One region of the Peribacillus sp. R9-11 genome, then DNA from elsewhere that is predicted to be linked to it. Evidence: riboswitches for the same ligand, from Rfam matches in the RefSeq annotation. Region 1 holds a riboswitch; the other holds the start of a gene.

Region 1 (12,743 bases):
AGGCTCATCAGTAAATAATGAAAGAACAAAACCGGAATTCCCATCGCAGCCGCAAGTAATGGATCAAAGGAAACAAGCTTAAACTGTTTGAAGAAAAGAAAAATCAGAATAAGATTGAGAATAAAACAACTGCCAACAATCCAAACAGCTTTTGGTCCCGCCTCGAATCCGCTAATTGTCATCGTATTCCATGGAGTATAGGCAATTTCTCCATACAGGACATGCTCCAGGTCAAAATCGATTTGTTGCGTATACAAACTCACTAGTACAATCCCTGTTGCAAAAAGAGAGGTAAACACAATGCCGATTGCTGCGTCAGACTGAACGCCTGAAGATTGAAAAAGCTGGATTAAGAATACTGTAAGTAACCCTAGTGCCGCTGCCCCGATCAGCATTGGAACCGAGTCACGTGTCCCGGTTATTAAAAATGCCAATACGATTCCAGGTAAAACGGAATGACTGATTGCATCTCCAATCAATGTCATTTTTCTGACTATCAAAAAGCAACCTAATACACTGCAAGAACCCGCAACTAGTGCCCCGACTAAGATAATCCAAAAATCATTCATAATGGATGGCTCCCTTTCCTTTTATCCTGTTCGAGAGAATATTTCTTTTTCGTTGATAGCCTTCTCCATACAGTTGAAAGAACCCCACGTTTAGGAGCAAAAAGCATGGAAAAGAAAAACCATACCGTCGCGGACAAGACAATTAATGGACCTGTCGGCAAATTATTGACCGATGTACTGATTAACGTACCTGATACACCGCTCAGCATACCGAATATTCCAGACAGGATAACCATGATATGCAGCCGCTCTGTCCAGTACCTAGCAGAAACAGCCGGAGTAATGAGTAAAGATGCCATCAATACAACTCCTACTGCTTGAATACCGATGACCACGGCCGCCACGATCAGCATCATAATGAAATAGTCTAGAAAAACAACCGGTAAACCTATTCCCTTAGCAAATCCCGGGTCGAAGGACAGTAATTTAAATTCCTTAAAAAACACGGTACAAGTGAAGATGAGTATAAAGGAAACAGTCATCATCATATAGACATCCGACATGACCATTGATGCAGTCTGCCCAAATAGAAATGTATCCAATCCACTCTGGTTTCCATATTCACTCTGCTGGATTTGCGTAAGTAACACAATTCCAAAACCAAAGAATGAAGATAACACAATTCCGAGTGCAGCATCTTGCTTGATCTTACTGTACCTCGTAAGTACGCTGATTAGGAAAACTGCCACTAAACCAGCCAAGGCTGCTCCTATTAGAAAGAAGGAAGTAGATTTCACCCCAGTTAATATAAAAGCAACGCAAATTCCTGGCAATGCCGCATGTGCGAGCGTGTCACCAAGCAAAGACTGCTTTCTGAGGTAGGCAAAACTGCCGATGACTCCACTGCTTAATCCGAGGAACATCGTGCCAAGCAGAATCCACCGTGTATTCGGATCATTAATAATATCCAGTAAATTCATCATGTACACCTCATTTTAATAATAGACCGGACTGTGCATCTGATAATATCGCTAAGCGGCCCCCGTATGTTTCCTGTAAGTATTCGGGGATAAATACCTCTTTTGTCGGTCCAATTTTCATAACCTTTTTATTCAACAGCATCGTCCAATCAAAATATTCCTTTACTGTTGATAAATCATGGTGCACAACAAGAACTGTCTTGCCTTTTTCCTTCAATTCCATCAGCAATTGAATGATCGCTTTCTCTGTTGCTGCATCTACCCCTACAAATGGTTCATCCATAAAATAAATATCCGCTTCTTGTGCTAAAGCACGAGCTAGAAAAATCCGTTGCTGTTGCCCGCCTGAGAGCTGGCTTATCTGCCGGTTAGCGTATTCAACCATCCCCACTTTATCCAAGCATTCCATTGCCTTATGTCTTTCAGCCTTTCCTGGTCGCTTTAACCAGCCGAGGTGACCATACCTGCCCATCATCACGACATCGAGCGCATTGGTTGGGAAATCCCAATCTACTGACTCCCTCTGTGGTACATAGCCTATACTCTTCCTCATCGATTTATAGGAAGATCCACTGATTGTGACTTCCCCGGATAGTTTAGGAGTCAGTTCGAGTATCCCCTTTATTAATGTGGATTTCCCAGCTCCATTTGGACCTATGATACCGATTAGATTCCCTTCTGGCACCTCAAATGAGACATCTTCGACAACCGGTTTTTTATGATAAGCTATCGTTAAATTTTCTACCTTCAGAGCTGCCTGATACATTCTTTCTCCCCCTTATTTCAAAGCATTAACAATGGTATCTGTATTATGACGGACCATACCGATATATGTTCCTTCTTCAGTGCCTTTTTCCCCCATCGCATCCGAGAATAGTTCACCACCGATTTTCACTTTGTGACCTTGCTTTTCAGCTCCTTGAATAACCGCCTCAATAGCCTTCCTTGGCACGCTAGACTCTATGAATATTGCTTTAATTTTATTCTTCACAAGATAATTCCGCATATCAGTCACATCTTTTGACCCATATTCCGATAGCGTATTAATCCCCTGTAGCCCTCTTACTTCCAATCCATATGACTTGCCGTAATATCCAAATGCATCATGTGCCGTAACGAGCACTCGCTGATCTTCTGGTATTTTATTTATTTCACCCTGTACATATTTATCAAGTTCCTTTAACTGCAGAACATAAGCTTCATAATTTTCTAGATAACTTGCTTCATGGTCAGGATCAATGGCAATTAACTCTTTTTTTACCGCTTCCGCTGCAACCATCCAGAGCTTTACATCAAACCAAACATGCGGATCATGTTCCGTTGCACTTACTTTACGAAGTTGTTCCTCCTTGAAATCCTCCGTTACCGCAATCGTCGGTTTATCCTTGCTCATCATTTCAAAGATATCTGTCATTTTCCCTTCAAGGTGCACGCCGTTATAAAAAATCATGTCAGCTGAATCCAGTGTCTTCACATCACCCTGTGTTGCCTTATAAAGATGGGGATCGACTCCCGGTCCCATTAAACTAGTGACCTCCACATGTTTACCGCCAATATTCTCAACCAAGTCCCCAATCATCCCCGTTGTTGCGACGACATTTAACTTGCTATTGCCTTTATCTTGTTCAGTCGTATCATTTCCGCACCCCGCTAAAATGATCACAGCAGCAAGTACGCCACCAATAGTTTTTAAAAACCCCATCCTTATTCCCTCCCTTTTTCATCTTCCTAAAAATGTTTACCAAGCGCAAAATTTAGCTCAAAATTTTTTTCTGTCTATCACATTGTCGTAAATGCTAAAAAGTTTCCCGTACACAACTTATTTTATACTATACACAAATGTACTAAAAAAGTGCAACATTTTTATCTTTGACCACTATTCTTTATCATAGGATTTTGTCGAATGAAAATTATTTACACATTTTCAATTTGTAAAGTATACTTTACGTAAAGCTAGCTTTACATTTCTGAAAGGAGTTTAAGAATTTGAAAAATAACATTCGGGAACTACGCAAAGCGCATCAACTTACACAAGAAAAGCTGTCCGAACTTACAGGCGTGTCCCGACAGACGATTATTTCTATAGAAACAGGAAGATTCGACCCTTCCATCAAGCTTGCTTACAAGCTAGCGAAAGTGTTTCAACTGGCCATTGAAGATATATTTATATTTGAGGAGGAGTTATGATGGAGGATTTTAACTGGGGGGCCTTTTTAGGAATCACGCTTGGGATTATTTGCGGACTGACTGGATTATGGTGGGGACGCCGTGCCGCCGCCAAGCAACGGGGATTAGATGAACGATTTGACCTCATCCGAACTAGAGCACGGGCATCCAGTTGGTTTTTCCCAATTATTGGGACGTGCTTTTTTTTCTTGTTATTGCTTTTTGGAGTGAAGCTCTCTGTTGCAGCTGTCCTTGGCATTCTATTGTTCATTCATCTGGGCTCATGGGCGATCTTCGTTCTTTATTATCAAGCGAAGTTATAAGCCGTCAACATTCCATTCATTTTTCCGACTTCAAATATACTGCGAAGTAAGCTAATCCCAATTCGATACCGCATAGTACGATCAGACAGAGTAAAGTTTGGACCATCCTAATCTCCTCCTCTAAGACTTTTTTCAATCTTAAAGGATGAAACCCATACCAGAACAAGACCCTGAATAAAGAAATCTTTAGTTCTCTTATTCTCGCCTCTTGCTCTGAAATGGGTTTCATACGATACAATAAAAAAAAAGAAAAAACGGTGATCCTATGACAAATATTAAAGAAATTGCTCAATATGCAGGTGTGTCCGTCTCCACAGTGTCTCGTGTAATGAATAATCACCCATATGTTAGTCCTGAAAAAAGAAAGAGTGTTTTACAGGCCATTGACCAATTAAACTATTCGAGAAATATCAACGCCATTCATCTTTCAAAAGGCAAAACGAATCTAATCGGCGTCATCATTCCATTCACCAATCACCCCTATTACGGAGCAATCGTGCAAGGAATTACAAAACAAGCCAATGCTATCGGCTATCATATAGTCATCTTTCAAACACAATATGAAAGAGAAAAAGAAATTCAGGCATTGAATATGTTACAAATGAAGCAACTCGATGGCATTATCGTTTGTTCAAGAATTTCAGAAATGAAAGTCCTCTTGGACTATCAAAAATATGGACCAATTATCTTATGTGAAGATACAGCCCAGGCTGAATTATCGTCCATAAGCATTGATCACTATGCCGCTTTTTCCTCTGCACTTGAATACGTGGTTGCTAAAGGATATAAGAAAATCGGATACAGCCTCGGGCGAAAAAAGAGCAGAAACAGCTCCCTTCGTACAAAGGCGTTTAACGATATTATGAATAAGTATCATCTTTTAAATAAAAAAGAATGGCTGTTTGAAGGCAGTTATCACATCAAAGATGGTGAAAAATTGTTCCAAGATTGGAATTCTATGATAGATAAACCAGAGGCTATCATCATTACTAATGATGACACCGCGTCCGGATTCATTCTTACTGCCAACAAATTCGGAATGAAAGTACCAGAAGACGTGGCCATTCTAGGTTTTAATAATGATAGCCTCAGTGAGATGCTCGATATCACAACCGTTTCCTTACCGCTTGATTGGATTGGCAAAATGGCTGTTGATCTATTTGAAAATCCTGAAGTTATCAGACATGTAAAATTAGATTATACTCTTATGAAACGAAAAACTATTTGAATTATCTTAATTATCCAAATAAAAGATGTTTAAATGACAAACATTTAAACATCAAATTCAAGTGATACATTTAAAAACTAGGAAAAAATAACCTTGAAAAATAATCATTGCGCTATCTATAAGATTATTTTATAATTTTAATATAGTAAAGTTTACTCAATGACCTGCTGACATAGAAGTAATTGTTTGAACTTTATATTGAAATCGTATAGGTTGACTAGAAGTTGACGCAACGATTTATATATTTAGTATAAGAAAATTGAATACTTCCTCATTTACCGATGAGTTAGAGGCTGCGGCTTATAAAAGTAGTACGGACGAGATTCAGGAAAATTGACGACTCCGTTTGAAAGGATAAGTTGCCGAAGTTTAGATATGGTCCTTGTATATCTAGGCTGGCGGTGTTACCGAATAGGAACACCACTGTCACGTTTTATTAACGTGGGGAGCTATCTTCGGAAGGATAAACGGGTTTATTATAAACAGCCGTCGATCTTTTTCGACTGCTGTTTTTTTATATATCGTTCCCTTCCAATAAAAAGGAGTGTAACATCAATTGTCAAATTCACAAACAACATCAAATCCCACTGAGTTGAAAAGGAGCCTGAAAGCACGTCACTTAATGATGATTTCATTAGGTGGAACGATTGGAACAGGTTTATTTTTAGCAAGTGGCGGTGCCATCCATACCGCTGGGCCTGGAGGTGCTTTGGCAGCATACGCAGCCATTGGCTTCATGGTTTATTACTTAATGACAAGTCTTGCAGAAATGGCAGCATTCATGCCAGTAGCCGGTTCGTTCCGTGTCTACGCATCCAAATTCGTCGACCCATCTTTCGGCTTCGCGATTGGCTGGAACTATTGGTATAACTGGGCCATCACAATTGCAGCTGAACTGGCTGCCGTTGTCCTAATTATGAAATTCTGGTTCCCGGACAGCTCGTCCATTATCTGGAGTGCCGTTGCGTTAATTATTATGTTTCTTTTTAACTATATGTCTGTTAAAGGATTTGGCGAAGCTGAATTCTGGTTTGCTTTAATCAAGATCGTGACCGTTATCATCTTCTTAATCACTGGATTTCTAATGATTTTCGGAATCCTGGGGGGAAATGACCCAATTGGTTTTTCTAATTTCACCATGGGAGAAGGTCCATTTAATGGAGGCTTCTTCACAATTCTAGGAGTATTCATGGCAGCAGGTTTCTCTTTCCAAGGAACAGAATTACTTGGAGTTACAGCCGGCGAAAGTGAGAATCCGGAGAAAAATATCCCTAAAGCGATCAAGTCCGTTTTTTGGCGCATCCTTTTATTCTATATCCTTGCGATTTTTGTAATTGGAATGATTATTCCGTTCACAGATGCACGTTTATTAAGCGAAGATGTTGCCGTCAGTCCATTTACACTTGTATTTGAACGCGCAGGTCTTGCGTTTGCGGCATCGGTCATGAACGCAGTTATATTGTCATCTGTGCTCTCTGCTGGTAACTCCGGCATGTATGCTTCAACTCGTATGCTATGGGATTTGGCCCGCGACGGAAAAGCTCCGAAATTCCTTGGCAAGCTCGATAAAAGAGGGGTACCAGTGAATGCTCTTATCGCGACTTCTTTAGTTGGTTGCCTCGCTTTCTTAGCTTCATTTTTTGGGGACGGTGTTGTTTATATCTGGTTATTAAATGCTTCAGGTATGGCCGGGTTTGTCACATGGGTTGGAATTGCGATTGCTCATTATCGATTCCGCAAAGCCTATGTAGCTCAAGGTCTTGATTTGAATGCTTTACCATACCTTGCTAAAGGATTCCCAACTGGACCGATTTTCGCGCTCGTCTTATGTATTTTCATTATCATTGGACAAGGCTACCAAGCTTTCAGCAGCAGCGGGATTGATTGGAATTCAATGTTTGTTTCTTACATTGGCCTGATCTTATTCTTCGCCCTATGGTTCGGCTATAAAATTAAGTATAAAACTAAAATCATCCCACTTGAGGAATGTGATTTTAAAGTAAAATAAGCGTTTTAAAAGGACCTGATTTCCTCTTCAAGAGGAATCAGGTCCTTTTTTTATCATTTCCCACCAGAAGACTCCCTCTTCAAGCGTGTGAGGGGCGAGAGCCCAACGGTAAGGGAGAGATGAATGGCGGTTGGCATAAGCCAAAGTAATCTTTTGGCGAACGCACGTTCTGTGGTTAATAATAACTATAAGGGGGTGAAACCAATGGTCGTAAACAAAGCTTATAAATTTCGAATCTATCCAACTAAAGAACAACTAGTTCTAATCAATAAAACGATCGGCTGCTCCCGTTTTGTCTATAACTTCTTTCTAGGCAAACAAAAGGAGAAAGATGCCTACTGGTATATTTGTGAAGAAATGAAGCAGAACGGCCAATTACCCTCTAATGAATGGAAAGGTTCTTTTTTGAATAAATACGCAACAATCAAAGAACTTCCAGATTTAAAGAAAGAGTATTCTTTCCTGAAAGAAGTAGACAGTATCGCCTTACAGAAATCGGTGGAAAATTTAGCAGATTCCTATAGTCGATATTATAAAAAGCAAAACAAGTCACCACGATCGAGATATTAACGCAGGACTCAATCTAATGAATGAAGCCATAAGGCTTCTAACCGTAGGAACTACGGGAATAGCCTAATTAAAAATTGGCCGATAGGCTAATGTTCTTAGGAATCCCCCACTTCAATCAGACCGTAAGGTCGATAAGTGGGGGGTAGTTCAATTCAAATGATAAACACGGCATTCAAACGGTCGCAGAGGTTTAACGGAAATTTCCTCAATCGGCAGTTGTTCATAATTGCCGATTAACAGTGTAGCAGACATTGTATCTAACCCTTCAGGTATGGAATAGGAAGCTTCATAGTCTTTGAAATTACATAACACCAGCAGCTTTTCTTCATCAAGTGTTCTCGTATAAGCAAATATTTGTTCATCATCAGGCCATAGTAGTTCGTAACGGCCATAAACGACGATTTCATGTTTTTTACGTAATTGAATAAGCTTTTTATAAAAATGAAAGATGGAATTCGGATCGTTATAGGCTTTTTCTGCATTGACCTCCGGATAATTAGAATTGACACCGATCCAAGGAGTTCCCGCTGTAAACCCCGCGTTTCTTGAGTCATTCCACTGAACAGGTGTCCTCGCATTATCTCGACTGCGCGCGTAAATGGCCTCTAGCATCCGCTCTTCTGTCCATCCACACGAATTCACAAGTTCCTCATAAGAATTCAGCGTTTCAATATCGCGGTATTCATCTATTCTTTCAAAGCAAACGTTGGTCATACCCAGTTCTTCGCCTTGATAAATATAGGGCGTTCCCTGAAGCATATGCAGACAAACAGCAAGCATTTTTGCGCTTTCTACCCGATACTTCCCATCATCTCCGAACCTTGAAACAATTCTCGGTTGATCATGGTTATTCCAGTATAAACTGTTCCAACCATCCTCCTCTAAACCAATCTGCCACTTGGAAAGAATCCGCTTTAAGTCACTCAATTCCCACTTTTTGTTACTCCATTTCCCTTCTGGTCCTCCCCCCAAATCCATATGTTCAAATTGAAAGACCATATGTAGCTCACCACGTTCTTTCCCTGTGAACAATTGAGCTTCATCAGGTGATACACCAGGCATTTCACCAACCGTTATCAAGTTATAACCAGAAAGCACTCGCTGATTAATTTCCTGCAAAAACTCATGAATGCGCGGACCATTCATGAAAAATGGACTTCCATCACCATGCTGCTTCCCATACCGGACATCCCCGTCCAAATATCGCTGATCTTTCGAAAGGAAGTTAATAACATCCATTCGGAAGCCATCGACTCCCTTATCCAGCCACCATTTCATCATGCTATAAATTTCTTCACGAAGCTCAGGATGTTCCCAATTTAAATCCGGCTGTTTTTTACTGAATAAATGCAAATAATATTCATCCGTTGCCTCATCATATTTCCACGCCGAACCTTTGAATATGGATTCCCAGTTATTTGGCTCCTTTCCATTCTTCCCAGGTCTCCAAATATAGTAATCCCTCTTCGGATTATCTTTAGAAGACCGGGATTCCTTGAACCATGAATGTTCATCTGACGTATGATTGACCACAAGATCCATCATGATTTTCATTCCACGTTCATGAACTGCCTTCAATAATCGGTCAAAATCACTCATTGTCCCAAACTCAGTCATAATCGAACGATAATCACTAATATCATAACCGTTATCATCATTGGGAGATTGGTAAACCGGAGAAAGCCATATCACATCTACACCCAGCTCCTGTAAATAATCAAGTCTCATCAATATTCCTTTCAGGTCCCCTATCCCGTCTCCATCGCTATCCATAAAACTCCTGGGATACACCTGATACACAACCGCCTCTTTCCACCATGTTTTGTCCATTTCCTCCACACCCTTCATTAAGCAAATTGACATAAATGTTTACATCAATACACCTATTATAAAGAGCGAAACTTCAGAATATTCTTGATTAACGAATCTATTTAAGGAATTTTTATATTATGGATTTTTTTCCTTATTCTGCGATTCCCGTTTGAATCATTTCAATATCTACAGCCAAATCAATTGGAATATGAGGATATACTTCCTCCCAATGTTTTCGATTAAAATTTCTTGTTTTACTTCTAGCGATATCACCCATCGCAATTGGATCTATATTATTTTCCTGAAACATAGTTAACATCTTATTTAGTTTTTTTTCAATGGCCTGCTCAGCTTTATTCTCAATATTTTTCACGTCGAGTGGTTTGCCCAAGTCATACCCTTGTACCTCAAGTATACTTGCCTTTATTTTCACTTCAATCCTGACCTTGGGCTCTTGGTTTGCATGTAAGATATCATAATGGACATGTGATTGAACGTTATTAATATCAATAAAGTCATTATCCTTCAATTTTATTTCATAACTCCCCAGTTTGAAGTTTTCGCTAAGTACTTTGAATAAGAAACCGTCCTCATAAGAAATATACTTACCAATGTACCTGTCCTTTTTAAACAGAGCTATCCCTTTCACCCGTACACGCTCGCCTGCTGTTTCCAATAATGGCATAACCGGATCAATTCCTTTACCATGACTGGCATATAAATAGTGGTGCAAATCGACATTAGGTAAATTCGTTCTGATGTTTTGTTCAATTAGCTCTTTTACTTGAACCCCTGGAGTTTTGGATAACTTCGGCTCTATTTTAACTACATCATCAGCTCTGCCATGAACAACAGCTAAATATAGATTTCTTCCTACCATTGGGTCACGCCTATATGTATCGACATAATCATTGAGGCCTTTTCCAGCTAATTCTTCACTATAGAGAATTACTGATAATCTACCACCAACAATTGGAAATGTGGTTTTAGAGTTTTCTTGCTGACGAGTAGCTTTTACGTCATGAGAAATAGCTTCATAAACTTCCTTACCTAGGTTTGCTTCCTCTCCAAGTTGAGGAACATTGACAACAACTGTTCCCTTAATCTTATGGTCACCAGCATCATCATAGCCAACGACTTCGGCAATTAAGATATCTTCTAAAATTTGCTTCTCCACTCCGCACGCTGTCATTAATACGCAACCTAATGTAATCAATAGTAGTTTGGTTTTCATGGTTTATGATCCCTCACTTTGTAAACAATCAACTGCCATAAAAATAAAAAGGGAAGGTACAGATACATCATATAAAAACCCATACGGGAAATGTACGTATTTAACAAATCGATTTTATTGCGATTATCCAAAAAAATACAAGACACTAAAATAACCATCAGAATAATAACTAACATTTTTTTCTGTCGGAACCCAAATACCCGTTTCGCACATCTGCTTGCAGCCCAGACTCCCAGGCATGCATTCGGTATCACCATAAAAAGCCATATAGAAATTCCTATGTATTCAAATCTTTCAATAAAGGGTAGGTCTACAATTTTCCATAACGTCAAAGTTGCCCAAATAACATCTTTCAGCTGATCCTGGTGATAGTATGCTAATGAGACAAGAATTGAGATGAGATATAGAAAAGTTGTATAAAGTGCCCCGAGATGGGCCCACTTTTGAGACCGTTCACGCTTTTTTATAAATGGATAATAGACCAAGAGCAGTTCAAAACCGAGATAATTCAGCGTCATCGACTTACATGCTTTCATAATATCTAGAAAGGAATGATCCAGGACAGGTGTCAAATTATAGAAATGAGCTTGTTTTAATGGGAAATACTTCAAAAGCATTAAGGGCAATCCAATCATCAGCCCGATCATACAAAAACCGGTGATAACTCTAAACCCTCCCGTAACAAAACTATAAACAAGAATCAGGATGATGGTTAATAACAGCGGGATATTAACACTAGGGAACATCCAAACCTGAATAACCTCTAAATAAGTCCTAATAATAATGATGGAAATCAATATAAAGTAGAGGATAAATACTATATTGAAAGCATTTCCTGCCCATTTGCCAAACAAATCTTGATGGACAGCAACCAAATCAAGTGTTTGTGGACCGCGTCCTAAAATTTTGTAGCACATCCAAAGAAGAATATTTATGATTAATCCTGAAATTAGGACTGATATCCAGGCATCTTGGCCTGCCTCTTTTGCTATGATCCGTTCAAATCCCAATACCCCTACTCCAATTTGCATACCTGGTATGAGGAAAGAGACAAAGAATGGAGAAATCTGTTTAGTCACATTTGTTTGAGCTTCCATGCTTTCTCACCGCTTTCTACACCTTATTCATCAATATCATTTTGGGATTTTTCGGTTTGAGTCTTCTTTCTTATTCTTACTGGATTTTCAGTCCGCAAAAAATGCGGACGTTTTTTCTGTTTTGAAAAGTGAAGTCGAATAAAACTATCTTTAAAATCCTTAATTCTTAGCGGATAAAGCGGTTCTAAATATGGACTGCCAAGTGACGTCAGTTTTAATAAATGACTTAAAATAAATGCACTACATAATGCTATTCCAAACAATCCGTATAACTGGGCGCCCAATAAAAAAGGAAAGCGGATGAGACGAATCGTATTACTAATCTGGTAAATAGGTACCGTAAAAGAAGCAAGGGCAGCCAAAGCGACAAGCATTAATAAAACATTACTAACAAACCCCGCTTCTACAGCGGCTGTACCGATAACAATACCGCCAACAATACCGATGGTAGAGCCGACCTTTGCCGGGAGCCTTACCGCAGCCTCCCTCAGCAATTCAATCGTTCCTTCAAGCACTATTGCTTCTAAAATCGGCGGAAAAGGGATGACCCCCCGTGAGGAGATTAAGATTGGCAATAAATCCGTTGGAATAACCTGATAATGATATGTTAAAACTGCAACATAAAGAGGCGAAGATAAAACAGAAAATAAAACTGCGAAAAGGCGAATCAAACGAAACGAAGTACCGATATTCCAAGTTAGAAAATAATCTTCAAATGACGAAAAAAAACTAATGATGGTGTTGGGACCTATCAATACATGAGGTGATCCATCCAGCATTATCCCTATTTTCCCTTCTGTTAATACACTGGCCAAA
Region 2 (12,743 bases), 1.1 Mb from region 1:
TACATTATGCAGGATTTTGATGAAATCTGAAGAATACAAGTAGTATGTTTAAAAAATTCATAATCTTCAAAACTCAAATTATTCGGGAGGTATTATCGTGAACATTTATGTGCTGCTGAAAAGAACATTTGATACAGAAGAAAAAATTACACTTTCTAACGGGAAAATTAATGAGGATGGAGCAGAATTCATCATTAACCCATACGATGAGTATGCTGTAGAAGAAGCAATCCAAGTTCGTGATGCACAAGGTGGAGAAGTAACGGTTATTTCCGTTGGAACTGAGGAAGCTGAAAAGCAATTGCGCACTGCGCTTGCTATGGGTGCTGACAAAGCCGTATTAATAAATATTGAAGACGACATAGAAAATGGCGATCAATTCACGACTGCCAAAATTATTGGTGAATACTTAAAAGGTAAAAATGCTGATTTAATCATTGCTGGAAACGTAGCAATCGACGGAGGCTCCGGCCAAGTAGGTCCGCGCGTTGCTGAGATTTTGGGAATTCCATATATTACAACAATCACTAAATTGGACATCGCTGCTGGAAATGTAAGCGTTATCCGTGACGTTGAAGGAGATTCTGAAACAATCGAAGCCTCTCTTCCATTGCTAGTAACAGCTCAACAAGGATTAAACGAACCACGTTATCCTTCTTTGCCAGGAATCATGAAAGCGAAGAAAAAACCACTTGAAGAATTAGAATTGGACGACTTGGATTTGGAAGAAGAAGATGTTGAAGCAAAAACAAAAACAATTGAAATCTACCTTCCTGCTAAAAAAGAGGCTGGAAAAGTGCTGAACGGCGAGATTAGCGATCAAGTTAGCGAACTTGTTCAATTATTACGCAGTGAAGCAAAAGTAATTTAATAGAAGCGGTTCTTTTCAAAATATACTACACACAACAAAAAGATAAAATAGAGCACAGGAGGTTTTTATAAATGGCTAGAAAGTTTCTTGTATTGGGCGAAGTTCGCGACGGTTCACTAAGAAATGTATCATTTGAAGCAATCGGTGCGGCTAAACTTGCAGCAGATGGCGGAGAAATCGTAGGTGTTTTAGTTGGTGACAGTGTTCAAAATTTTGGGAATGAATTGATCCAGTATGGTGCAGACCGAGTAGTAGCAGTTGAAAATGATCAATTAAAACAATATACATCAGATGGTTATGCGCAAAGCTTGCTTGCTGTCATAGAGCAGGAAAAACCAGAAGGCATTTTCTTCGGTCATACTGCACTAGGAAAAGATCTAGCGCCAAAACTAGCTGGCAAGCTTGAATCAGGTTTAATCTCCGATGTTACTTCTATTGAAGAAGAAGGCGGAAACATCGTTTTCACTCGCCCGATTTATTCTGGTAAAGCATTTGAAAAGAAAATTGTCACAGCAGGAATTGTGTTTGCAACTGTTCGTCCAAACAATATTGAACCATTGCCGAAAGATGAGTCCCGTTCTGGTGATGTTTCTACATTAAGTGTAGATATTAAAGACTTGCGTACGATTATTAAAGATGTTGTGAGAAAAGCAAGTGAAGGGGTCGACCTTTCAGAAGCAAAAGTAGTCATTGCCGGCGGACGTGGCGTAAAAAGTGAAGACGGTTTTGAACCATTAAAGGAACTTGCTCAAGTTCTTGGCGGTGCAGTCGGTGCTTCTCGTGGTGCATGTGATGCAGACTATTGCGATTACTCTTTGCAAATCGGCCAAACGGGTAAAGTTGTTACTCCAGACCTATATATTGCCTGCGGAATTTCTGGAGCTATTCAGCATTTAGCTGGTATGTCCAACTCTAAAGTTATCGTTGCCATCAATAAAGATCCAGAAGCTAACATTTTTAACGTAGCTGATTATGGAATTGTCGGTGATCTTTTTGAAGTCATTCCATTACTAACAGAAGAATTCAAAAAGTTAAAAGTGAACGCGTAATAGAAAGCATTTAAAGTATAAACAATATAGGTAAGGAACAAGGCATTTGACAGTTAACTGATAAATGCCTTTTTTTTTTTGTGTGTTGTATTTTTAATTAATAATTAAGCTATCAGGAAGAGGTAAGAAACCTGTATATTTACTCTGTTTTTGGACATCCTACCACTGAAGCAAAATATTAGCATCGATTCTAGTAACAATGGTATACTGTCTTTAGTTATTTGAGTAAATTTGAGGAGGATATATATATGGCTATTGTAAATGCAACTGACCAAACTTTCACAACTGATACTAGCGAAGGTGTCGTTCTTGTAGACTTCTGGGCTCCATGGTGTGGACCTTGTAAAATGATTGCTCCTGTTCTTCAAGAGCTTGATACTGAAATTGGCGACACAGCTAAAATCGTAAAAGTGGATGTAGACGAAAACCAAGAAACAGCTGGAAAATTCGGCGTAATGAGCATTCCGACATTAATCGTCCTAAAAGACGGTGAAGTAGTAGATAAAGTTGTTGGTTTCCAACCTAAAGAAGCTCTTGCTGAACTTATTGCAAAACACGCTTAATATTAAGTTAGCTAAAAAAAGCTTCAAGTCTGCGGACTTGAAGCTTTTTTCGCTATCTTGATATATAATTAATTGTAAAAAGGGAGAACAGGAGGCTGAATGTATGAACCAACAAATAAAGAATAAACTTGCCCTTCTTCCCGATCAACCAGGTTGTTATTTAATGAAGGATCGTCAGGGAACGATCATTTATGTAGGAAAAGCGAAAGTATTAAAAAACCGTGTGCGCTCTTATTTCACCGGTTCCCATGATGGGAAAACGTTACGACTCGTTAATGAGATAGACGATTTTGAATACATCGTTACCTCGTCAAATATTGAGGCTCTCATTTTAGAGTTAAACTTAATCAAAAAACATGATCCAAAATATAATATCATGCTGAAGGATGACAAGACGTATCCATTCATCAAGTTGACTGCTGAACGGCATCCGCGTCTAATCATTACGAGAAAAGTCAAAAAAGATAAAGGTAAATATTTCGGTCCGTATCCGAATGCCTTTGCGGCCAATGAAACGAAAAAATTACTCGACCGCATCTATCCTCTTAGAAAATGCAATACCCTACCGGATCGCGTTTGTCTCTATTACCACCTCGGGCAGTGCCTGGCTCCATGTGTGTATGATGTAGAGGAACAGGAATATAAAAAAATGGTGGATGATATCAACCGATTTTTAAACGGCGGCCATACTGAGATAAAAAAAGAACTGACAGAAAAAATGTTAGAGGCATCAGAAGAGCTTGATTTCGAAAGGGCAAAGGAGTTCCGTGACAAAATTGCCCACATCGATATCACGATGGAGAAGCAAAAAATGATGACGACTGATTTTATCGACCGTGATGTATTTGGCTATGCCTATGATAAAGGCTGGATGTGTGTTCAGGTATTTTTTGTGCGACAAGGGAAATTGATAGAAAGGGATGTTTCCCTGTTTCCAGTGTATGATGAACCGGATCAGGAACTTCTTACATTCCTAGGTCAGTTTTACGAGATTACCAATCACTTTAAACCAAAGGAAATTTTGCTGCCAGAGTCAGTAGATGCGGAAATGGCTGAAGGGCTGCTTGGCGTGAAGACGATTCATCCAAAACGGGGATCGAAAAAGGATATGCTTAAATTGGCGAATAAAAATGCTGCCATAGCCCTTCAGGAAAAGTTTTCTTTGATTGAACGGGATGAAGCAAGAACGATCAATGCGGTGGAAAATCTTGGGGTGCAATTAGGCATCTATACCCCGCATCGGATCGAGGCTTTTGATAACTCGAACATTCAGGGCAGTGATCCGGTTTCCGCTTTAGTTGTGTTTATTGACGGTAAGCCGGAAAAAAGAGAGTATCGCAAATATAAAATCAAAACTGTCCAGGGACCCGATGACTATGAATCGATGCGTGAAGTTGTACGCAGAAGATATTCACGAGTTTTAAAAGAAGGGCTGCCACTTCCGGATTTAATCATTATTGATGGTGGAAAGGGTCATGTGGAGGCTGTTCGAGATATTTTAGAAAATGAACTGGGTCTTGATATTCCGCTTTCTGGTCTCATTAAGGATGAAAAGCACAGAACATCGCAATTGATGATTGGCAATCCGCTGGAACTGGTACCGCTTGATTCGCGTAGCCAGGAATTTTATCTGTTGCAAAGAATTCAGGACGAAGTGCATCGGTTTGCGATTACGTTTCATCGCCAGCTACGCGGGAAAAATGCGGTTCACTCGCAGCTTGATGATATACCTGGAGTCGGAGAAAAACGAAGAAAGCAATTGTTAAGGCATTTTGGTTCATTGAAAAAAATTAAAGAGGCATCGGTAGAACAAATTATAGAGGCAGGCATGCCAAAAGGAGTAGCTGAAGGAATCGTTAGAAAATTGCAAGAATAATCTTGCTACCTACATTTCTCTATGCTATGATAAGAAGGAATTTTCAACTAGACAACTTAAAAGTGCTGATAGAGGTGCGGAATTCAAGAGTAAAAACCTGGAGAAGTATGAGCTTCGATGAAAGGTTTTGAAAGGGGATAACGCCGAAGGAGGACAAGACTCATGCCTTGTTTTTCTGGTCTGACATTTAATAAATGGCGGATTGTCAGGGGGTATACCCTGGAGAGCTATCTCACTGTGTTTACTGTATTAAATACGTGATCACAGCAATGAGATATTTCTCATTGCTTTTTTTATTGCCTAAAAAAGATAAAGAGGGTGCATTAGGATGGCATTAATCGTTCAAAAATTTGGCGGGACATCCGTCGGTAGTGTCGAGAAAATCAAAAATGTTGCCAATCGAGTAATCGAGGAAGCAGAGAATGGGAATGAGGTAGTTGTCGTTGTTTCAGCTATGGGGAAAACAACAGATGAATTAGTTTACATGGCTCAAGATATTTCCAAAAATCCAAGCAAGAGGGAAATGGATATGTTATTGACGACTGGAGAGCAGGTCACGATTTCCCTGTTAACGATGGCTTTAATTGAAGCGGGGCGTGAAGCTATTTCTTTCACCGGCTGGCAGGCTGGCATGCAAACAGAATCCGTTCATGGGAATGCCCGGATTTTAAACATTGATGCTTCGAGAATTCAAGCTCAGCTTCAGGCAAAGAAAATTGTGGTCGTTGCAGGTTTCCAAGGGAATGATGCAAATGGAGAAATCACGACACTAGGGCGGGGCGGGTCTGATACGACTGCAGTGGCTATTGCTGCAGCATTAAATGCGGACCGATGTGATATTTATACCGATGTAACGGGTGTATTTACAACAGACCCACGTTACATAAAAGATGCTCGAAAACTGCAATCTATTTCTTACGATGAAATGCTAGAACTTGCCAATCTAGGGGCGGGTGTCCTTCATCCAAGAGCTGTTGAGTATGCGAAAAACCACCAGATTCCGCTTGAAGTCCGTTCGAGTATGGAGAAAGAAGCAGGAACTACCATTGAGGAGGAAGCAACTATGGAAGAAAATTTAATTGTACGCGGTATTGCTTTTGAAGACAGTATTACAAGGGTCACAGTGAATGGTTTGCCCCGATCACTAGGATCATTATCCACAATTTTCATGACACTTGCAAAAAACCGGATAAACGTTGACATTATTATCCAAAGCATGACAGCAGAGGATACAACAAACCTTTCTTTCTCCATAAAAAGTGAAGATACGGAAGCTGTTTTAAACGTGCTAGAAAAAAATAAAGACCAATTGGCATTCGATAGAATAGAAACGGAGGGCGGATTGGCCAAAGTGTCTATCGTCGGTTCAGGAATGGTATCTAATCCGGGAGTGGCTGCCGAAATGTTTGAAGTGATGGCTAACACAGGTATTCAAGTGAAAATGGTCAGCACATCTGAAATTAAAGTCTCAACTGTCGTCAATGAAAAGGAAATGGTGAAGGCAGTCGAAGCACTTCATGAAGCGTTTAAATTAGGACAGCATGCAAAAGTGCTTGTTTGATTGCTTGGAGTCTAATGAAAAACAGACTTCCGATAAAAAGGGTAAGTCTGTTTTTAGGCTCATTAGATTGGGTCTCTAGGATCCCATTGAATGGTAAATGTCACTTTTTTTGCACGGCGTTTGATTTCTTCTGTCGATTCACTTAAGAATTTTTTCTGCAGTGTAAACTGCTCGGCAAGGAAACCGGCTTCAAGTTGGAAGTGACAGTCAGGATGAAGATCTAAGCGACGGCTGATTATTTCACCTGTTAAGGATAATTCCATCTCGGTTTTCGAAAACTTTATGATTTCAAGATGGCCCCAGCCTGCATTTTGGAAAAATGCAACAACTTCCTGTTCGCCATTCAGTGGGAATTTTCTCGCTAATTGTTTACCTGCCCAATAGAGAATTTGATTAGAATCTTTTCCGAGAATATCGTTCAATAAAACTTCTCGGATTAATTCGTAGCCGAAAGCTGGAACATGAGATTCTTCTGTTTGAATTTCTTCTTCTTCTATCGCTGCAGCAATATTTTTTTTCATAGTTTATCGCCTCTTTCTGTAAATCTATTATAAACGTTTTTCTTTTGCAAATTATACTGTTTTTTTATTATTTCAATCGTAATTGGGAAAAAATGAGAAATTATTCCGGGATATTAATAGATTAATTACTAATTTCTCCAAGTTATAATCTTGACAATTAAAAATTATACAATTTTAACCAATAAAATCTATTCTGAAAAAGAGAATTCTTGTATCCGTTTTCTTGACGCACATAGAAGTCAGGAGTAAAATGGACATGTCACATAATTGTAAGAAAGTATAGGGATGTTTCAAACTCTATACTTTATTTTCACGCGGAGATAAAAGGTAGCCACCAGTTTATCTTTGCATGATTTTTCACAAATTAAGGGGGGGCACTTAGTGGCAAAAAATCGTGAGTTTGGGAATCGTAAACTTCATTCACTACTTGGAGTTATTCCGATCGGGCTGTTTTTGTTGGAGCATTTAGTTACCAACTATATGGCAACAAAGGGACCGGAATCATTTAATTCAGCAGCACATTTCTTAGAAAGCATACCGTTTCGTTATTTCTTGGAAATCTTCATCATTTTCTTACCTTTGATTTATCATGCAGTTTACGGGATTTATATCGCGTTTACTGCTAAAAATAATTTGGGTAGATTTGGATTTTTCCGGAATTGGATGTTCTTTTTACAACGTCTAAGCGGAATCATTACGTTGATTTTCCTAGTTTGGCATGTTTGGTCAACTAGAATTCAAGCAGCATTAGGTGCAGAGGTTGACTTTGACATGATGGCAGAGATTTTCTCTAATCCATTTATGATTGCATTTTATTTAGTTGGGGTCATTTCGACAATTTTCCACTTCTCTAATGGATTATGGTCATTTGCAGTGAGCTGGGGTCTAACAGTTTCACCTAAATCGCAAAAAATCATGACTTACGTTACTTTGATCGTTTTCGTTCTTCTTTCTTATGTAGGGGTTAGCGCAATTTTCGCTTTCGTATAAGAAGATAGAGTTTATTTATAAGTATTAGGAAAAACATAGCTTTGCTAATGGAAATAAGGGAGTGACAGAATTGGGTAAAGGTAAAATTATTATCGTTGGTGGAGGTCTAGCTGGTTTAATGGCTACGATCAAAGCAGCAGAGCTGGGACAACAGGTAGATTTATTTTCTTTAGTACCTGTTAAACGCTCTCACTCAGTTTGTGCCCAAGGCGGAATCAATGGGGCAGTAAATACAAAAGGTGAAGGGGATTCTCCATATATCCACTTTGATGATACAGTTTATGGCGGAGATTTCTTAGCTAACCAACCACCGGTTAAAGCGATGTGCGAAGCAGCACCATCGATTATCCATATGTTTGACCGTATGGGCGTAATGTTTAACCGTACTCCGGAAGGTCTTCTTGATTTCCGTCGTTTCGGTGGAACTCAACATAGCCGTACAGCATTTGCTGGTGCAACAACTGGTCAGCAATTACTTTACGCATTGGACGAGCAGGTTCGTCGTTATGAAGTAGAAGGCCTTGTAACGAAATATGAAGGCTGGGAATTCCTTGGAGCTGTTATCGATGACGACCAAACAGCACGCGGTATCGTAGCACAGAACTTGACTTCAATGGAAATCAAATCATTCCCTGGCGACGCTGTCATCATGGCGAGCGGTGGTCCTGGAATCATTTTCGGTAAATCAACTAACTCAATGATTAATACAGGTTCAGCAGCATCCATTGTTTATCAACAAGGTGTAAATTATGCAAATGGTGAATTCATTCAAATTCATCCAACTGCAATCCCTGGAGATGATAAGCTTCGTCTAATGAGTGAATCTGCTCGTGGTGAAGGTGGACGTATCTGGACATATAAAGACGGAAAACCTTGGTATTTCCTAGAAGAAAAATACCCTGCTTATGGTAACCTTGTACCTCGTGATATCGCTACTCGTGAAATCTTCGACGTATGTATGAACATGAAGCTTGGTATTAATGGAGAAAACATGGTTTACCTGGATCTTTCTCATAAAGACCCTAAAGAACTTGATATCAAACTTGGCGGAATCATTGAAATCTACGAGAAATTCATGGGTGAAGATCCTCGTAAAGTTCCAATGAAAATCTTCCCTGCAGTTCACTATTCTATGGGCGGACTTTGGGTAGATTATGACCAAATGACAAACATTAAAGGTTTATTTGCTGCAGGTGAGTGTGATTACTCTCAACATGGCGGTAACCGTTTAGGTGCGAATTCACTTCTTTCTGCAATCTATGGTGGTTCAGTTGCTGGACCGAATGCAGTTAAATATATTGAAGGCCTTGATAAAACTTCAGAGTCTATTCCTTCTTCATTGTTTGATGGTTACGAAAAACAACAACAAGAAAAATGGAATGATGTCATGTCTCTTGATGGTAATGAAAACGCGTATGTTCTACACAAAGAACTTGGTGAGTGGATGACACAGCATGTTACTGTAGTTCGTTACAATGACAAGTTGAAAGAAACTGATAACAAGATTCTTGAGTTGATGGAACGTTACAAGAAAATTAACATCAATGACACTGCTAAATGGAGCAACCAAGGAGCTGCCTTCACTAGACAGCTTCAAAACATGATGCAATTAGCACGTGTAATCACAATTGGTGCTTTAAACCGTGACGAAAGCCGCGGAGCTCATTACAAACCTGATTTCCCACAACGTAATGATGAGGAATTCATGAAAACAACAATGGCGACATTCAAAGGCTTGGATCAAGCGCCTGAATTCCATTATGAAGATATTGATGTATCACTTATCGCACCACGTAAACGTGATTACACTACGAAACATTAAAGAGGGGGAGCAAAAAAATGGTTGAAACTAAATCTGAGACTAAAACAGTCCGTTTTATAATCACTCGTCAAGATACACCGGATTCAGCTCCTTATGATGAGGAATTTGAATTAGCGTACCGTCCGAATATGAATGTAATTTCCGCTCTAATGGAAATTCGTCGTAATCCAGTAACAGTACAAGGCAAACACACTACAGCAATCGCTTGGGACATGAACTGTCTTGAAGAAGTATGTGGTGCTTGTTCAATGGTTATCAATGGTAAACCTAGACAATCTTGTACAGCTCTTATTGACCAATTAGAACAGCCGGTTCGTCTTGCTCCAATGCGTACTTTCCCTGTTGTTCGTGACCTTCAAGTCGACCGTAGCCGTATGTTCGACTCATTGAAAAAGGTAAAAGCTTGGATTCCAATCGATGGTACGTACAATCTTGGACCAGGACCACGTATGCCAGAAAAGAAACGTCAATGGGCTTACGAATTATCTAAATGTATGACTTGTGGTGTATGTTTAGAAGCTTGTCCGAACGTAAACAGCAATTCAGACTTCATGGGACCACAACCATTATCACAAGTTCGTTTATTCAATGCACATCCAACTGGTGCAATGAACAAAGCTGAACGTTTAAATACAATTATGTCTGATGGGGGCCTTGCAAACTGCGGTAACTCACAAAACTGTGTGCAGTCTTGCCCTAAAGGAATTCCTTTGACTACATCGATTGCAGCATTAAACCGTGATACTACTATTCAACAATTCCGTAACTTCTTCGGAAGCGACGAAGTTTAATAATGAGAAAAGAACCTGTATCTTAGGATATAGGTTCTTTTTTTGTCTAAAAAAGTGTGAACAGATTCACATCTAAAATTAAGGTGAGAAATAACGGATTTTAATGGTGGGGATATTATCTTTATATTGTTTTATCTGGGGTTCTTTTTATTAAAGACTTATTAATTGTGTCATTTATTCGTTTATAAAAATACGGAAAAACAAACCAAATATGATACGAAGTGGCAAGGTGCAGATATAAAAATAGGTAAAAAAACATCTAAGACTTACAATAATAAAACTACGCATTTTTACCAAACCTATTCAAGAACTACGGCGGGATGGACAGGTAGTGGCACAAAAACTAGTGATGGAGCAACAGAAGAGGTATTAGTTAATAAAAAGACAGTTACTTATCCTGAAATATACAATTCACACAATAGAACGACTATGTGGACTCCGACAAAAGCTAATATAGCGGTAGTACCAGAAGAAAAACGAACTAAGAGAGATACTAAACTTAAGGATAAATTCATGCCATGGTATATTAAAACATATGGAGATCCAAATTGGGGACCAAAATGGCCTAATGCTGATATACATCATGAATTACCATTAAAATATGGCGGAACGAATGCGATGTCTAATTTATTTCCGTTGCCAAGAGATCTCCATCAAAAAACAGTTAATCCTTGGTGGGCTTCCTATTAATTGATATTGGAGGGATTAGTGAAGTGAGTCATTTTGTACAAAGTACATTGTCCGGATTAAAGAAATTGTTGGATAACAAAGACCAAATGAAGTCAGTAGCAGAGGAAGGGGAAGTCTATAGCGTTTCGTGTTCTTTTAACGCTCCAATAAAGACAACTGAAGTTGAAAAGTTTGAAAGTGAACAAGGTATCAAGCTTCCTGAAGACTACAAGGCGTTCTTGACACTCCATAATGGGGCAAGAATATATGAATCAGTCAATGACGACGGTGTTAACATAGGGGGCGGTCTTCATTTTTTTAACTTAGATGAAATAAAAGAAACTCAAGAAGTTGAATATATAAGTGAACATGGGATTCCTATCGCACACCTATTGGAAGACTGTTATCTAATATTAGATATAGAAAAACTAAAGGGTGGGGATCCAAATTACCTTAACATTTTGGAATTTACAGATATAAAAACTCTAAACCTTAACTTTGAAATCTTCTTAGACCGCTACATTATTTCACAAGGTGTACCGTTTTGGAGCTGGCCTATATACACAGCTGAAAACTACTATAGAACTAGATAAAATAAATAAAAGAGCGATTGCTAATTGAATGCAGTCGCTCTTTTTTCGAATATTATTTCGAATCGATTTCAAGTATCACTGTTTGTTTATTGTCGTTTTTGTTTGTTTGATAAATATCCTCTGCGATATCGTTATATTCAGACCCTTCTTTAGATGCCTTTACATTCGAAGTTTTTACATTCGATTGAGAAGAACAACCAATTAGCATTAAGCTAGCAAGTAAAATGACAACAAATATTCTAATCATGTTTACAGCTCCTTATTTGTTTGTTAAAAGCATAACATGGAAAGACATCACTTTTGTGTCACATTTTGAAAAAGAGGGGATAAATATTGAAATCCACTCTTTCAACATAATATCAATTTTGTTGAAAGAGTGAGGTAAAGAAATAAACGGCCCATAAAAATGACACAAATGTGTTGTCTATGAACCGGATACGTATTATTTTTCTAATTGAAATTTTGTAAATGGAATCATATCATCGATATCCCAAATTTCACTCAGTACGCTGAATTGATTGGATTCATCTGGACGACTGTGATACCAAACTATCTCATTTGCAGATCTAGGTTCTATCTGATATAGATGTTCATCGTGGTTGTAATAGATGTTAACGATAGTCTTATTAGCAAAATCAGCTGTGCATTCTTCTACGATATCGTGATCGGTCAATCCGGGATCTAATACAATAAAGCTATTATTTGGGTGTATGTATGCTTCAACAATTAAGTGGTCGAATCCATCATATTTACAGGATGAGAATATAAAATCCTTTCCATTATCTATTTTTTCTTATAAAATGAGTGAATAGTCATTCATTTTATAAGGGGGTGCACAGATTGAACAGAATATCATATATCGATAATATAAAAGAATGGGGCAGCGACTTTTCTTTTAAACATGAAATTAAGGTCCGTTTTTCGGAAACGGATATGTTCGGTCATTTGAATAATACGGTTCCATTTACCTATTTTGAGGAAGCACGAATTGAGTATTTTAATAGCATGGGTTTTATGAAGGATTGGACTTCGGATGGAAGCAATGAGATACCGGTTGTTGCCGATTTACAGTGTGATTATATCCAGCAGGTTTTTTTTAACGATCAATTGATGATCTATGTAAAAGCGGCCCGTGTCGTGAATTCTTCTGTGGACATTCATTACATGGGAACCAAGCAAGATGGTTCGGTTTGCTTGACGGGTAGAGGAACTATTGTCCAAGTCTCTAAAACCACTGGGAATCCGATTCCTTGGCCGGAAGAGATGAAGGAACGTATGGCGCGAACAAAAGTCAAACATTCTTAAATAAAATTTCAATTAGACAAGTAAAAGAGTCACTCCCTTGCCCCAGCCGACATACTATATCTTGACTAAATAGACACCCACTCCGGGTTTTATGCTGGTGAAGGCAAGGAGGGTAACATTACTTGAAGGAGA

The links. Region 1 has a riboswitch for lysine ahead of RE409_RS25560 (amino acid permease). Riboswitches for the same ligand answer to the same signal wherever they lie in the genome.
Region 2: it holds a riboswitch for lysine, as region 1 does, so the genes downstream of both, RE409_RS20390 (aspartate kinase) here and RE409_RS25560 (amino acid permease) in region 1, are expected to answer to the same signal.

The regions. Positions count from the first base shown of each region.
Region 1 is NZ_CP133763.1:5,234,855-5,247,597, forward strand. Features, by position in the region: gene RE409_RS25525 (metal ABC transporter permease) at 1-569, opposite strand, end outside; gene RE409_RS25530 (metal ABC transporter permease) at 566-1,492, opposite strand; gene RE409_RS25535 (metal ABC transporter ATP-binding protein) at 1,500-2,255, opposite strand; gene RE409_RS25540 (metal ABC transporter solute-binding protein, Zn/Mn family) at 2,268-3,191, opposite strand; gene RE409_RS25545 (helix-turn-helix transcriptional regulator) at 3,476-3,676, shown strand; gene RE409_RS25550 (hypothetical protein) at 3,676-3,978, shown strand; gene RE409_RS25555 (LacI family DNA-binding transcriptional regulator) at 4,244-5,206, shown strand; lysine riboswitch at 5,486-5,666, shown strand; gene RE409_RS25560 (amino acid permease) at 5,763-7,214, shown strand; partial or broken gene RE409_RS25565 (helix-turn-helix domain-containing protein) at 7,419-7,772, shown strand; gene RE409_RS25570 (glycoside hydrolase family 13 protein) at 7,932-9,614, opposite strand; gene RE409_RS25575 (Ger(x)C family spore germination protein) at 9,748-10,830, opposite strand; gene RE409_RS25580 (GerAB/ArcD/ProY family transporter) at 10,827-11,927, opposite strand; gene RE409_RS25585 (spore germination protein) at 11,951-12,743, opposite strand, start outside.
Region 2 is NZ_CP133763.1:4,180,623-4,193,365, reverse strand. Features, by position in the region: gene RE409_RS20410 (electron transfer flavoprotein subunit beta/FixA family protein) at 98-871, shown strand; gene RE409_RS20405 (electron transfer flavoprotein subunit alpha/FixB family protein) at 943-1,920, shown strand; gene trxA (thioredoxin) at 2,163-2,483, shown strand; gene uvrC (excinuclease ABC subunit UvrC) at 2,587-4,359, shown strand; lysine riboswitch at 4,421-4,597, shown strand; gene RE409_RS20390 (aspartate kinase) at 4,688-5,920, shown strand; gene RE409_RS20385 (YslB family protein) at 5,983-6,441, opposite strand; gene RE409_RS20380 (succinate dehydrogenase cytochrome b558 subunit) at 6,823-7,431, shown strand; gene sdhA (succinate dehydrogenase flavoprotein subunit) at 7,502-9,253, shown strand; gene sdhB (succinate dehydrogenase iron-sulfur subunit) at 9,271-10,044, shown strand; gene RE409_RS20365 (HNH endonuclease signature motif containing protein) at 10,210-10,734, shown strand; gene RE409_RS20360 (SMI1/KNR4 family protein) at 10,758-11,306, shown strand; gene RE409_RS20355 (hypothetical protein) at 11,359-11,553, opposite strand; gene RE409_RS20350 (acyl-CoA thioesterase) at 12,147-12,611, shown strand; gene RE409_RS20345 (helix-turn-helix domain-containing protein) at 12,734-12,743, shown strand, end outside.